One region of the Rhizobium sp. PRIMUS64 genome, then DNA from elsewhere that is predicted to be linked to it. Evidence: predicted binding sites of a transcription regulator. Region 1 holds the regulator's gene; the other holds the start of a gene.
What was found. The regulator PhoB, encoded in region 1, activates phosphate uptake and scavenging genes when phosphate is short. The targets are predictions, from matches to a motif close to TGTCATNNANCTGTCAT.
Positions count from the first base shown of each region.

Region 1 (4,356 bases):
GCCTGGCGCACGCGCTCGGCGAAACCGCGCCGCTGCTCTTGATCGGCATGGTCGCCTTCGTCGCCAACGCGCCGACGACGCCGCTCGATCCCTCGACGGCTCTGCCCGTACAGGTCTATATGTGGGCCAACGAGGCCGAACGTGCCTTCGTTGAGCGTACTTCGGGTGCCATCATCGTCCTGCTCCTGTTCCTGATCGTCATGAACATGGGCGCCATCCTCTTGCGTCGTCGCTTCGAGCGCCGCTGGTAAACGGAGTTAAACATTATGAATATGTTGACGGAAGCTGCAGTTGAAAAGGCGCTGGATCAGAAGATGAGCAACGTCCCGTATAAGATGATCGGAAAGGATGTCTCGGTTTATTACGGCGAGAAGCGCGCGCTTTTCGATGTGAACCTGAACGTCCGCGAAAACACCGTAACCGCCCTGATCGGCCCGTCCGGCTGCGGCAAGTCGACCTTCCTGCGCAGCCTCAACCGCATGAACGACACGATCGACGGCTGCCGCGTCACCGGCAAGATCACGCTTGATACCGACGATATTTATGATCCCGATATCGACGTCGTCGAACTTCGCGCCCGCGTCGGCATGGTCTTCCAGAAGCCGAACCCGTTCCCGAAGACGATCTACGAAAACGTCTCCTACGGCCCGCGCATCCATGGCCTTGCCAAGTCGAAGGCCGATCTCGACCAGATCGTCGAGACCAGCCTGCAGCGCGCCGGTCTCTGGAACGAAGTCAAGGACCGCGTGCACGAATCCGGCACCGGCCTGTCGGGCGGTCAGCAGCAGCGCCTCTGCATTGCCCGTGCCGTTGCCGTCAGCCCTGAAGTCATCCTGATGGACGAACCCTGCTCGGCGCTCGACCCGATCGCCACTGCCAAGGTCGAGGAGCTGATCCACGAGCTGCGCGAGAACTACACGATCGTCATCGTCACCCACTCCATGCAGCAGGCCGCGCGCGTCTCGCAGCGCACCGCAATGTTCCACCTCGGCAACCTCGTCGAGGAGAACGACACCGACAAGATGTTCACCAATCCCGACGATCCGCGTACCCAGGACTACATCATGGGCCGTTTCGGCTGATTTTGGCGACGCGAAGCCTTCCCGTTATTCGAGGATAAAGCCCCATGGCATCGACACATATTTTTTCTGCCTATGATGATGATTTGAAGTTCCTGTCCAGGCGGATTTCCGAAATGGGCGGCCTGGCCGAGCAGATGGTCAGCGAAGCCGTGCGCGCCCTCGTCAACGGCGATACCGCGCTGGCGCAGAAGGTCATTTCGGACGATGTGATCCTCGATCACGCCGAACGCGAAATCGGCGACAAGGCGATCGTCACCATCGCCCGCCGTCAGCCGATGGCTTCGGACCTGCGCGAAATCATGGGTTCGATCCGCATCGCCGCCGATCTCGAACGTGTCGGCGACCTCGGCAAGAACACCGCCAAGCGCGTCATCGCCGTCCAAAGCACCGGCGTTCCCCGCAAGCTTGCCCGCGGCCTCGAGCATCTGTCCGAGCTGGCGCTCGTCCAGCTCAAGGAAGTGCTCGACGTCTACACCAATCGTTCCGCAGACAAGGCGAATGCGATCCGCGAACGCGACAACGAGATCGACGCGATGTACACCTCGCTGTTCCGCGAGCTCCTGACCTACATGATGGAAGATCCGCGCAACATCACCAGCTGCACGCATCTTCTCTTCTGCGCCAAGAACATCGAGCGTATCGGCGACCACGCCACCAACATCGCCGAGACGATCTTCTACATGACGACAGGCGCGCAGCCGGAAGGCGACCGTCCGAAGGACGACAGCGCCAACACCGTCGGCGCGGTGACGGAATAGCCGCCCGGGCCAGTCGCCCGGACCAGTCAATTGCGTGCGCGCCCGTCCGGGCGCGCAAAGAGGTCGCAGCCAATTTCTGAATTTGCGCAGGATGCATTGCTTAAATCACCCCCGATTTAAGGATCATGCGCGAGGAGACCGACACGCATGATCCCGAGAGTTGCAGTTGTTGAAGACGAGGAAGCCCTCAGCGTGCTTCTTCGCTACAATCTCGAAGCGGAAGGCTTCGAGGTCGATACCATCCTTCGTGGCGACGAAGCCGAAATGCGGCTTCAGGAGCGCACGCCCGATCTTCTCATCCTTGATTGGATGCTGCCCGGCGTCTCCGGCATCGAGCTCTGCCGGCGTCTGCGCATGCGGCCGGAAACCGAGCGCCTGCCGATCATCATGCTGACGGCGCGCGGCGAAGAGAGCGAGCGTGTTCGCGGATTGTCGACGGGCGCCGACGATTATGTCGTTAAGCCCTTCTCGACCCCCGAGCTCGTTGCCCGCGTCAAGGCGATGCTGCGCCGCGCCCGCCCCGAGGTGCTGTCGACGGTGCTGAAATGCGGTGACATCGAGCTCGACCGCGAGACCCATCGCGTCCATCGCAAGACCCGCGAAGTCCGCCTCGGCCCCACCGAATTCCGCCTGTTGGAATTCCTGATGTCGTCACCGGGTCGGGTCTTCTCCCGCTCGCAGCTTCTGGACGGCGTCTGGGGCCACGATATCTATGTCGACGAGCGCACCGTCGACGTCCATGTCGGCCGCCTGCGCAAGGCGCTGAATTTTTCCAACATGCAGGACGTCATCCGCACCGTCCGCGGCGCCGGTTATTCGATGGAAGCCTGAGGGCTTCCATTTGAGTTGCTGACAAATCCCTGGCAAAACCGCGACGTCATCCTCGGCCTCGTGCCGAGGATCTGCGCTCGGCACAAGGCCGAGCATGACGGAGGAAAACCTGAGCTTCCATCCAGCAACAAAAAAACGGGCCACTCGGCCCGTTTCTGCATTCTAACGATGGTCAGCCCGCTCAGCTGGCCCGCGCGGCTGCCCGGCGGCGTTCGTTGACCGGCTGGTAGGCAAGCTTCTGGTGATAGCTGCAATAGGGCGAATTGTCGGGGGATTCGCAGCCGCAGAAATGGAAGTCGTCCTTCAGCGGATCGCCGACCGGCCACTTGCAGGTGCGTTCGGTCAGTTCCGTCAGGCCGAGGCGTCGGGAAATCGGCACGACCACGTTGCCTCTCGGCACGTATTCCATTTCCTCGATCGTTTCGATCTCGATCTCTTCCTTCAGCATGGTCGCGCCCTGCTGGCGGGTAACGGTGCGCGTGGCGACCCGTGAGGCGTAGTTCGGCGCGCGCGGCGCCGACGTATTGCGCTTCGGCGTTCGTGCGGCGGTGTTGGTGCCGCCGGCCTTGGCACGGCCCGGAAGGCTCAGCCGGTGCACTTTGCCGATGACCGCATTTCTGCTGACTCCGCCAAGCTGCGCAGCGATCTGGCTGGCGCTCAGTCCTTCGGCCCAAAGTTTCTTGAGTTTCTCGACCCGCTCGTCTGTCCAGTTCATGCCCTGTCTCCACCTTTTGCGTTGGTGATGGCAGAATCCCTCACCGTTGTCCCGGGAGCTCCGAAACAAGAAACGCTTGATCAATTTTGGTGACTAGTTCCGCCGCATGCAGTCTAGTAATTGATCTTTAACCTAGTGTGAGGCTGACTCCGTGACAAGAGTCGCATGAATCCGGATGAATCGAATTCGTAGTTTTCCCCAACTTGCTGCCTCTGCGTGGCATTTCTGCAATAATGCCTGTTGAAGACTGAAAATGCCGCTGTACACCCTTGCTGCATACGCTAAGGGCGCAGTTTTGTTGACATTGCAGCGCGAAAAGGAAATAGTGCCCCTCGCCGCCGCAAGGCGGCATTTTTGATTTTTCGGGCCTGGTTTCCTTAGCCGGAGTCATTGCCCGGCAACTTGATGGAGATCGCGCCATGGCTGAAGCCGCGCCGCTTTATGACACCTATTCTCGTGCCCCGCTGCGGTTCGAGCGAGGCGAGGGCGTGTGGCTGATCACCGAAAGCGGCGAGCGATATCTCGATTTCGGCGCTGGCGTTGCCGTCACGTCAGTCGGCCACAGCAATCCGCATGTCGTGGGCGCACTGAAGGAGCAGGCCGACAAGGTCTGGCACCTGTCGAACATCTATGAGATCCCCGGTCAGGAACGTCTGGCAAAACGGCTGACGGACGCCACCTTCGCCGACAAGGTGTTCTTCACCAATTCGGGTGCCGAGGCGCTCGAATGCGCGATCAAGACGGCGCGCCGCTATCAGTTTTCCAAGGGCCATCCCGAGCGCTTCCATATCATCACCTTCGAAGGCGCCTTCCACGGACGGACGCTGGCGACGATCGCTGCCGGCGGCCAAGAGAAATATCTCGAAGGCTTCGGCCCCAAGGCGCCGGGTTTCGATCAGGTGGCTTTCGGCGACATCGAAGCGGTCCGCGCCGCGATCACCGATGCCACGGCTGGAATTCTCATCGAGCC
Region 1 is NZ_JALBGX010000182.1:7,182-11,537, reverse strand. Features, by position in the region: partial or broken gene MOV76_RS35865 (ABC transporter permease subunit) at 1-251, shown strand, start outside; gene pstB (phosphate ABC transporter ATP-binding protein PstB) at 267-1,082, shown strand; gene phoU (phosphate signaling complex protein PhoU) at 1,127-1,840, shown strand; gene phoB (phosphate regulon transcriptional regulator PhoB) at 1,988-2,671, shown strand; gene MOV76_RS35845 (GcrA family cell cycle regulator) at 2,853-3,386, opposite strand; gene MOV76_RS35840 (aspartate aminotransferase family protein) at 3,806-4,356, shown strand, end outside.

Region 2 (4,356 bases), on a different contig from region 1:
GTTTGCCGAGCGCGCCGATCGTGTGCAGGGTGATGGCGATGATGGCGGCGACCGGCCCGATCGACAGGATCGCCGAAAACAGCCCGGCTATGACGATTTCAGGGAAGGCGCGCAGGAACTCCATCAGCCGCTTGGTGAAGATGCGCAACGGCCATGAATTCGTCAGGTTGCGCGCGGCAAAGAAGCTCAATGGGACGGCAAAGACGAAGGCGATGATCGTCGAGATCAGCGCGACGTTGATCGTGACGATCATCAGCTCGAAATATTCGGGAATGTAGAAGGCGCCCCAGACGTAGACACGGCCCCTGTCGAAATTGAATTCCTCGCCGCCCTTGTCGTTGACGCTCGCTATATCAAACAGCGCGCGCCAGACGTCGTGCCAATCCTTGGGGATGAGCCAGCTCAGAAAGTCGAAGAGATGCGGCAGACGGTCGAAGAAATGGCCGGCATTGCTCTCGTCGGCGAAGCGGACGGAGCTGACGAAAGCCGCAATGAGGATAACCAGGCCGAGGACGGTATAGAAGCGGCGCTTGGCGACCATCCGGTCCCAGGCGGTGCCGATCTCCTTGGTGCTCTGCATCTGCGGCTGTGTATCGGCAATAGTCATCAACGCCTCGCCTACTTCATAATTCTATCCTCAAATCGGAATCGATTTGAGGATAGAATTACGCAGCAATTCAAAGTGCTACAGCGTCCTTTGCGCGTCTAAGACGCGCGGCGCCGTAGTCAAAAGATAGAGGGCGGCCGTTGCCGGCCGCCCTCATTCGAAACGGCTCGATCAGCCGCCGATGGCAGCTTTGCGGACGTCGACGACGGCGTTGTAGAAGTCGTGCTTCACGGGCGCGTAGCCCTTGTAGTCGCCGCCTTCGACAGCGGCGAAGCACTTGTGATCCTTCTCCGGCAGAGCCGTGAAGAAGGCTGCAAGCTTCGTCTGCCACTCTTCGCCCAGAGCATTGCGAACGACGAGCGGGCCGTTCGGGATCAGCGGCGAACGCCATACTTCGACCAGCTTGTTCGGATCGACGGCGCCCTTGTCGACTTCCTTGCGGAAGGTACCGGAGGTGTAGCCGTCCTTGAAGTCGCCGATGCCCGAGCTATCGTCGACGGCAATGTCGACCTTGCCGTCATAGGCAGCGAGAAGGTTGTTCTCGTGACCGCCGTTGAACTGGGTCGAGGCGAAGAACTTGTCGTTCGGCATGCCCGTGTCCTTCGGGATCTGCGTCAGCGGAACGAGGTAGCCGGACGTGGAATCCGGATCGGCGTAGCCGAGCTTCTTGCCCTTGGCGTCCTTGATGGACTTGATGCCGGAGGACTTCAGAGCAAGGCCGATCGAGTAATAACCCGTCGAGCCGTCCTTCTGCTGCGTCGTCAGGATCGGCGTGACAGCCTTCGAATCCTTGATGTAGACGGCGGCGTAGCCGGAGGCGCCGAGTTCGGCGAAGTCGAGCGTGCCGCCGAGCAGGCCCTGGATCACGCCGTCATAGTCGGCGGCCGGGAAGAGCGAAACCTTCTCGAAGCCGAATTCCTGCTTCAGGTGGTCGGCAAGGCAGGCATAGTTGCGCAGGCGGTCGGTTTCGTTTTCGCCGCCGAGGATGCCGATGCGGAATTCCTTCAGGTCTGCAGCGTGGGCAGCGCTGGCGAGCGCGAAGAGCGCCGTTGCCGCAAAGAGTGCTTTCTTCAACATGTTCTCTCCTATTGACCGGTGTCCCCGGCCTTCCCGTTACGAAGAAGTGTGCCCTTGACGCGGGCGCTCGATCGCGGCTGCCTCTCTCAGAGGCCGGCCAACGCCAGCGGCTGTGTGCCGGCGGATTGATGGTCTGCCCGCTCGGGGGCGATATTGATCGATGTCGAGGTCACCGTTTCGTCGATGCCGGCGCCGTCCTTGTCCGTCCCGTAGATTTCCTTCACCGCTTCCGCGGTCAGCTCCGAGGGCTTGCCGTCGAAGACGACGCGGCCGCCGGCCATGCCGACGATGCGCTCACAATAGTTGCGGGCGGTGTCGAGCGTGTGAAGGTTGGTGATGACGGTGATGCCCTCGCGCTCGTTGATATCGCGCAGCGCATCCATGACGATCTTGGCGTTCAGTGGATCGAGCGAGGCGATCGGCTCGTCGGCGAGAACCATCTTCGGGTTCTGCATCAGAGCGCGGGCGATCGCCACGCGCTGCTGCTGGCCGCCGGAAAGCGTGCCGGCTGCCTGCAGCGCCGTCTGCTCGATGCCGAGGCGTTCGAGAGCCGCGATGGCATGCACGCGTTCCTCGCGAGTGAAGATGTTGAGCAGGCTCATAAGCGTCGAGCGATGATTGAGGCGGCCAAGCATGACATTGGTGAGGACGTCGAGGCGCGGCACCAGGTTGAACTGCTGGAAGATCATCGCGCAGTCGCGCTGCCAGTTGCGCAACGCCTGGCCGCGAAGCCCGGAGACCTCGACGCCGGCGAAATGAATGGAGCCGGAGCTCGGCTCCTGAAGGCGGTTGATCATGCGCAGCAGCGTCGACTTGCCGGCGCCGGAGCGGCCGATAATGCCGACCATCTGGCCCTGAGGAATGGCGAGCGTGACGGAATTGACGGCGAGCTTTTTTCCGAAACGACGTGTGACATTCTTCAGCTCGAACATCATGCTCTTCCCTTGCGATCCAGGCCTTGGTCAGCATCGCATTAGTCCCGCTTGATGAACCTCGCATGTCATATTTGTGTAAGTCCTGTCACAATTCTCCGCCCCTATATCGGGGGTTTAACCGCCGTAACGGGATAGAAAATCTTCCGCGCTCAGGTTGCGGAAATCGGAGAGCGCCTGGCGTAGCCGGTCATGCTCCCAGTCCCACCAGGAAAGCCTGTCCATCCGTTCGCCGACCTCTCTTGGAAAGCGCTCGCGGATGAGCTTTGCCGGCACGCCGCCGACGATCGTATAGGGCGAGACGTCCTTCGAGACGACGGCGCCGGCTCCGATCACCGCGCCGTTGCCGACGTTGACGCCCGGCAGAATGGTCGCCCCGTGGCCGATCCAGACGTCGTTGCCGATCGTCACGCGGTTTGCGCGCCGCCAGGCGAAGAAGTCCGTCTCCATATCGCCATCCGGCCAGTAGTCGGCGGCGCGATAGGTGAAATGATGCAGTGTCGCGCGCCAGGTCGGATGGTTGGTGGCGTTGATACGCACGGCGGCGGCGATATTGACGAACTTGCCGATCGTCGCACACCAGACGGAGCCGTCCTGCATGATGTAGGAATAGTCGCCGAACGTGGCCTCGCTGATGCGGCAGCGTTCAGAGACCTCCGTATAGCGCCCGAAGGTAGAATCGCTGACGGACGCCGTCTCATGAAAATAGGGCTCGATACCCAGTTTGCGGCTCATGCAGCGATCTTTCTGGGTGAGAATTGCTGGACGTCGAGGATGCGGTCGGCGACGGCTTCGCGCACCTCTTCGTCGTGGAAGATGCCGAGAAGGGCCACCCCCGCCTTCTTCTTTTCCGCGATCATGCCGACGACGACGGCACGGTTCCTGGCATCGAGTGAGGCTGTGGGTTCGTCGAGAAGCAGGATCGTATGCTCGGTGATGAAGCCGCGCGCGATGTTGACGCGTTGCTGCTCGCCGCCGGAGAAGGTGGCGGGCGGAAGCTGCCAGAGCGTTTCCGGCAGATTGAGCCTGGCAAGCAGGGCGCCCGCCTTTTCCCGCGCGGTGACGGCGTCCTCGCCGCGTGCCACCAGCGGTTCGGCAACCACGTCGATCGCCGCGACGCGCGGCACGGTGCGCAGGAACTGGCTGACATAGCCGAGCGTATCGCGGCGGACGTTGAGCACGGTGCGCGGATCGGCGGAGGCGAGATCGACGATGCGGTCATTGTGACGGATGAGGATCTGGCCGGTGTCGACGGCATAATTGCCGTAGATCATCTTGAGCAGCGAGCTCTTGCCGATGCCCGATGGGCCACCGAGCACGACGCATTCGCCCGATGCGACCGAGAAGGCGACATCGGAGACGACAGGTAGCTTGATGCCGTCGCGCAGATGCATGGTGAAGCTCTTCGAGACTTCGGAAACGACGAGGGGCGTTGCCATGATTTCTTCTTCCTTGGTTTAGGACCTCAGACCTGCAGGATCGAGGAGACGAGCAACTGCGTGTAGGGTTCGCGCGGATCGTCGAGCACGCGGTCGGTAAGCCCGTGTTCGATGACGTAGCCGTCCTTCATCACCATCATCCGGTGCGAGAGCAGGCGGGCGACGGCGAGATCGTGGGTGACGATGATGGCCGAGAGACCAAGATCGTTGACGAGGCCGCGGACCAGATCGAGCAGGCGCGCCTGCACCGAGACGTCGAGGCCGCCGGTCGGCTCGTCCATGAAGACGAGCCGCGGCCCGG
Region 2 is NZ_JALBGX010000168.1:6,433-10,788, forward strand. Features, by position in the region: gene phnE (phosphonate ABC transporter, permease protein PhnE) at 1-607, opposite strand, end outside; gene phnD (phosphonate ABC transporter substrate-binding protein) at 779-1,684, opposite strand; gene phnC (phosphonate ABC transporter ATP-binding protein) at 1,771-2,616, opposite strand; gene MOV76_RS34920 (DapH/DapD/GlmU-related protein) at 2,734-3,351, opposite strand; gene phnL (phosphonate C-P lyase system protein PhnL) at 3,348-4,055, opposite strand; gene phnK (phosphonate C-P lyase system protein PhnK) at 4,082-4,356, opposite strand, start outside.
Region 2: a site for PhoB is predicted at 2,683-2,699, ahead of phnC (phosphonate ABC transporter ATP-binding protein). Genes of this name have one in related genera too.